2 regions of the Clostridium sp. BJN0013 genome follow, and region 2 is predicted to be linked to the other one. Evidence: predicted binding sites of a transcription regulator. Region 2 holds the regulator's gene; the other holds the start of a gene.

Region 1 (3,440 bases), 1.9 Mb from region 2:
CAGTGAGGACATCTATTTTCCCCATGTAAATAAGTACCACATTCCCTGCAATATCTTATATGAAAATTTATTCCCATATAGGATATATTTGTATTATCATAGGCATAATTGATTATATCCCTAATAATTTCTTCCGATGGATAATCATCTATTTCTATATAACTTATATGTCCACCATTACAAATTTTATGATAAGGAGCTTCAATATCTATCTTATCTTTTATAGATATTGGAAATCCTACAGGTATATGATAAGAATTAGTGTAATAATCTTTATCTGTTACACCTGGTATTTCTCCAAATATTTTTTTATCCTGTAATATGAACTTCCCACTTAAACCCTCTGCAGGTGTAGCATAACAACTCCAGTTCAAATGAGTTTGTTCTATAAATTTGTCTGTATATTTCCTGATATAAGAAATTATCTTTACCCCAAGTTCTCTTGAATTTTCATCCTCACCATGATGTTTTCCCGTTAGTGCAATTAACGTCTCTGCAAGTCCGATAAATCCTATAGCCCAGGTACCCTGCTTCAATACAGGCTCTATAGAATCATCTAATTTTAAATCTTCAGAACCTTTCATAAGCCCCTGACCTACTACAAAAGGTAAGTCCTTAACTTTTAACCTTTTTAAAATATCATATCTGTGCATTAAAGATTCTTTAGCTAAATTCAACTTATTATCTAATAACTCAAAAAACCTATCCACATTTTTTTTAGCCATAATCCCCAATCGAGGTAAATTGATTGTTACCGGTGCTATATTTCCTCTTCCTTTTGTTCCTGGTTCTCCATTTACATTTGAACAAACATAAGTTCTACATCCCATAGTAGCTGGTATTACACCTTTATCATAATACATCTTATTAAAATCAGCATCCAAATTCATAAAAGTAGGATTCATTCTCTTTGAAGCTACCCTACATGCAATTTTAAACAGATAATAATAAGGATCATACTGATCTTTATTTACTCCCTTTTTAACTCTAAATATTATGTTGGGAAATATAGGCTGTTCTCCTTTTCCCAATCCTTTTTCATATTCAGTTAAAAATACCTCACATACTAAAGCTGCATCTTTAGATCTTGGTATGCCTAAATTTATTGAACTAAAAGGCACTTGTGAACCTGCTCTTGAATGCATAGTATTTAAATTATAAATTATTCCCTGCATAGCCTGCTCTACATTTTTTCTTAATCTTTTTTCCGAAATCTCCTTTAGCCTATGCTCTTCTACCCCTACTTCCCTGAGATACTGTATTATTTCCTTTCTTGTAGGTTCCACAAAAACAGCCATATCATTATCAAAATCGGGATGAGACTGTCCACCAAACATATCATTTTGAGATGATTGCAATAATATACAGGAAAGTTCCGCTGCAGATTCTATTCTCTTTGGAGTTCTAATATTACCATACCCTGTATTGAATCCATGTAAAAGCATCTCTTTAGTTGGTATATGAAGGCAGTTAATAGTTAGATTATAACTATCTAAGTCATGATAGTATATGTCTCCATTTTCATGAGCTTTTGCTAAGTATTTTGGCATAGCACCTAAATTATGCCATTTGTTTGATTCACTGGCTATTCTAAGTAGTTTAGAACTAAAATTATTTCCTACATTAGCATTGTCTCTATCTGTCTCTATACCTATCTTATCAATAACTTTCATAAGATCTGATTTTATATCTCTTATTTTAGTTCTTTCATTCCTATAATTTGAATATACCAATCCTATTTCTCTATGGCCATTTTTTAAAAGAATTTTTTCAACTATATTTTGTATTTCTTCTACTTCTATTTCTTTTACATTAAGCTTTTCTATTTCCTTTATTACTTTTTGAGTCAAATCTATAAAGTCACTCTCTTTTAATTCATAACCAATTTCTTCTGATGCACTTTTTATGGCATTAGTTATTTTTATAGAATTAAATCCTACTTTTCTACCATCCCTTTTCACAACATGTAGCATACACTATACCTCCCAACTACTATATATTGTGTATATATCTTGTTTATTATACTATGTAAAATTTAAAATATCAATTTTAGAATTTAGCTTTATCACAATTTAACAAACTCTCTAAGTTATATTTCTTCCATTTCTTTTAATTATTATCCCTAAATGGTACTTGATATTTTATTATGTATCATATAGTAAAATATGAATAATAATTAAATATATAGTTAACATTAAATAGAATATATAAATTAAATTTTGAGGAGGAAATATTTTATGATTGGAGAAATAATTGATATGAATATTTCTCATGCTCTTGTAAGTTTTCAAGATGGAACTACTAAAGATGTAAACATTACTCATCTACCTTCAAATTCAAAAATAGGTGATAGAGTAAACATAACTCCTAATTCCTCACCTACTTTGGGTGATAAACTAAATGATATATATCCTATCCTATGAATATATTATAAAAATAGGAAACAACAAAAAACTGTGCACAAACTATCTTAAAAAATACTAATTTAAATATTCTTTAATAAATTTATACACAGTCTATTATTTAATTTTACAATAACTTATTCTACTGTAATAGCAGAAACAGGACAGCCATCTGCCGCTTCTTTAGCAGAATCCTGAGATGTTTTCGGTACTTCATTTACTGTAGCTACTGCTTTCCCATCACCATCCATATCAAATACATCTGGACATACCTCTGGACATAATCCACAACTTATACAGGTACCTTTATCAACTGCTGCTTTCATAATATTATCCCTATACATTAATTATAATACAATCAATATATAATGGGATTTTCACCCCTTTCATCCATAATCATGGAATTATAAATTATACTTTCTATATCTAAGAAAGCCTATTTTAGTATTCTCAAAAACATGATTTATTATAGATGAATTAAAATTATTTTAAAATCCTTCTAGTTTATCTTCAGATATGGTAACATTCCATCTTCCATTTTCATAAACATCCTTTATATAGTAAATTTTCTCACTTCTCTTTTTTACATCCCAAAATTTAACAGTAGCTTTATACAACGTAGTCTTATATCCTTCAGTTTTTACTGTAACCCATATATCATATTTTTCCTTATCATTATTTCCAATATTAGCATTCTTAAATTCATCAATAAGCTCGGATTTAAATTCCTCTAAGTCTGTAGACAATATAAATCTTGCTGCATCTATATCATCATTAAAGTTTATTCCAATTTTTTTATCCTTATCCTTAAAATATTTATTTAATGTTTCTATTATAGCTCCATAATATACCTCTTTAAAATTACTCGGAGGCATTCTTATATTCCAAAAACTGTTTATCATATCATTATCTATTCTCTTTGATACTATGTATATTTGTTTTCCATTATAGAGATTTCCTGCTTCATCCTTATCAAGTCCTGCTATATAAGAAAATTTATGAACCTTATTATTCGTTTCCTTTATTTCTAATGTATAA
Region 2 (3,440 bases):
GTTACTCTTTCCAATTAAATCTATATCCAATTCCACGTATGGTTTCAATATATTTAGGTTTTTTATCGCAGCTTTCTATCTTCTGTCTTATATGCCTTATATGAACATCTACAGTTCTAGTTTCTCCTACATATTCATATCCCCATATTTTATCCAGTAGAAAATCTCTGGTCATAACTCTACCTTTATTTTTTATAAGCATCTGCAGAAGTTCAAATTCCTTAAGTGTCAATTCTACTTTTTCTCCATTTTTAAGCACTTCATGTCTGTCAAAATCTATACTTATGTCTCCAAACACATAATATTTATCTAAAGTTTTTATAGTAGTTCTTCTTAATATAGCCTTTACCCTAGCTAATAATTCTCTTACGGAAAAAGGTTTTGTAATATAATCATCTGCCCCTAGTTCCAATCCTAGAACCTTGTCAAATTCTTCTCCTCTGGCAGTTATCATTATTATGGGAGTAGAAGCTATTAACTCATCTTTCCTTATTTCTTTACATACATCATATCCATCCATTCCTGGAAGCATAACATCCAGCAAAATAAGTTTAGGTCTTTCCTCCTTTGCAATTTTTAGCGCTTCTACTCCTTCTAAGGCTACAATAGTCTTATATCCATTATTTTCAAGATTAAATTTAATAAGTTCACATATATGTTCTTCATCATCTACTATTAATATCTTTTCCTTCGACATAATCACACCCCTTTTGTATAGTTCACAATTCACAGTTTTCAATTCACAATTTATAGTTCACAATTTACAGGAGGGTTAAGATAAATAAAAGAAAAAAGTCTTCCCTGATATCTATTTTTTCTGTAAGAATATAGCTCATATTCTGTATTACAAGAAGTACAAATATCCAGAGAACTTATATTCTCATCCCGTACTCCCCTATCTTTTAGCTGGTATAAAATGCATTCTTTTAAACTCAGATTTCTTCCTTTAAATATATGTTTATCTTTATAAAAAGCTGAATTTTCAAATTCATTTATTACCTCTTCTCCCACCTCATAACAAGAGCTGCATATGTGTGGCCCTATACATGCTGATATATTCAAAGTATGACTTTTAAAATACTTTTGAAGCTTTTCTATGGTCTTTAAAACAATACAAGATAAAGTACCTCTCCATCCACTATGAACTGCCGCTACAACTTTTTCTTTCCTATCATACAAAAGCACAGGAACACAATCTGCATTAAATACTCCTACAGCTTCATAAGGTACATTTGTAATTATTCCATCTGCATCTTCTAGATTTCCCTTATAAATTATACTAGTACATCCATGAACTTGATTTAAATATCCAATATTTTTTAGATTGAACCACCCTTTTAAATTTTCAATATTTTTTTTGCCGTTGTATTCTAGTCTGTTAAAATTCAAATTATTTTTAGCCGTTGAAAATACTGCTGTTGCTCCTTGAAAATTTATCTTTATAAATTCATATCCCTCAATTAAAACTCTCTCCATATTATCCTCCATATTTTTAACTTTATAATAAAAACTCTTTAAATATATTTTAACATTGTTTATCAAACAATAGCAGTATATATATTCTTTTAACTTTTTTTAACTTTAATTTAACAAATCAAATCATTCTTAAATTGTTATAGCCTTGGGGTAAAAAAAATAAGTGGTAAACATTTATTAACCACTTTATCTATTAGAAATCAAATTTTTTATCTCTTCCATAAAAGTATTTATATCTTTAAATTGCCTATAAACAGATGCAAATCTCACATAAGATACCTCATCTACTTTTTTTAAGCTTTCCATAATCATTTCTCCTATGTCGGAAGAATTTATTTCTGTGAGAACACTGTTACTTATCTTCTTCTCTACCTCATCTGCTATTTCTTCAATCTGCTTTCTAGAAACAGGTCTCTTTTGACAGGCTTTCATAAGTCCATTTAATATTTTTGTCCTATCAAAATACTCTCTACTCATATTTTTCTTTATAACAAGCAAAGGAACATTTTCAATTTTCTCATAGGTTGTATACCTTTTATTACAGCTTAAACACTCTCTTCTTCTCCTTATAGCCATTTTATCGTCTGTAGATCTGGAATCCACCACCTTACTTTCTCCATATCCACAATAAGGGCATTTCAATTTTATTCACGTCCTTTTATAATATAGTATATATTATAATATAGTATATAAATAATTATACACTTTTTTGTTGAAAATTCCACTACCTATTCCTCTATGTGAACATTACTTTTCACTTACTATATTTTCTCCATCTATTAAAATTACATCCACCCCTATTTTTCTCACATTATCCCAGGGCACTTCCAAATCTTCATTTTTCCCAAAAAAAGATACTTTAGCTGTTTGAGAAGGTAGAATAATAGATATTATCCTATGTTCCTTGCAATTTACTTTTAAATCCTTTATAAATCCCAACTTTATTCCTGTATTTATATCTATAACCTCCATATCTCTTAAATTGGTTAAAGAAAATAAATCTTTTTGTAATTCCATATATGTAATCCCTCCATATTTTATTAATATAAACTAAACAATAAATTTAAATTCTTATACATACTTTCTCATATGCCTTAGTGCAGTTTTTTCTAATCTGGAAACTTGTGCCTGTGATATTCCTATTTCATGTGCTACTTCCATTTGAGTTCTCCCATCGAAAAATCTTAAGTTAAGTATTAATTTTTCTCTATCATTTAATTTTTTCATGGCCTCTTTTATAGATATATTTTCAAGCCAATTTTCATCAACATTTTTGGTATCACTTATTTGATCCATCACATAAATTGCATCTCCTCCATCATGGTATATAGGCTCAAATAAAGATACCGGATCCTGAATCGCATCCAGTGCAAATACTACTTCTTCCCTGGGTAATTCTAATTCTTTGGCTATTTGTGATATAGTAGGCTCTTTGTTATTTTCCCTTATTAATTTATCCCTAACCTGCAGTGCTCTATACGCAATATCTCTAAGAGAACGACTTACTCTTATTGAATTGTTATCCCTTAAGTATCTTCTTATTTCTCCTATAATCATAGGTACTGCATAAGTGGAAAATTTAACATTTTGACTCAAATCAAAATTGTCAATAGCCTTTATAAGCCCTATACATCCTACTTGAAATAGATCATCTACATTTTCTCCTCTGTTATTGAATCTCTGTATTACACTTAACACCAATCTTAAATTGCCTTTTATAAATTTTTCTCTAGCATCATTATCTCCCTGCTGCATTTTTATTAAAAGTTCTTTCATTTCTTTTTCTTTTAGAACTGGCAATTTTGATGTATTTACGCCACAAATTTCAACCTTATTAATTATCATGTAATCAGCCCCTTTAGAATATATAGCATTTTAAGTATTTACTAAGACGCTGAATTTTATACTAAAGACAAACTTATAACATTTTATTTATTTCTTTTCTTAATCTTTTTATTATTCTC

The links. The regulator NrdR, encoded in region 2, represses ribonucleotide reductase genes. The targets are predictions, from matches to a motif close to CACNANATNTNGTG.
Region 1: AB3K27_RS01420 (anaerobic ribonucleoside triphosphate reductase) is a predicted target of NrdR. The motif match lies at 1,991-2,004, and genes of this name have one in related genera.

Annotation. Positions count from the first base shown of each region.
Region 1 covers NZ_CP162495.1:236,383-239,822, reverse strand. The annotation lists gene AB3K27_RS01420 (anaerobic ribonucleoside triphosphate reductase) at 1-1,973, opposite strand, end outside; gene AB3K27_RS01415 (hypothetical protein) at 2,238-2,423, shown strand; gene AB3K27_RS01410 (ferredoxin) at 2,540-2,728, opposite strand; gene AB3K27_RS01405 (hypothetical protein) at 2,891-3,440, opposite strand, start outside.
Region 2 covers NZ_CP162495.1:2,422,604-2,426,043, forward strand. The annotation lists gene AB3K27_RS12310 (response regulator transcription factor) at 2-697, opposite strand; gene pgeF (peptidoglycan editing factor PgeF) at 748-1,476, opposite strand; gene nrdR (transcriptional regulator NrdR) at 1,663-2,118, opposite strand; gene AB3K27_RS12325 (YlmC/YmxH family sporulation protein) at 2,224-2,493, opposite strand; gene sigG (RNA polymerase sporulation sigma factor SigG) at 2,548-3,321, opposite strand; gene sigE (RNA polymerase sporulation sigma factor SigE) at 3,395-3,440, opposite strand, start outside.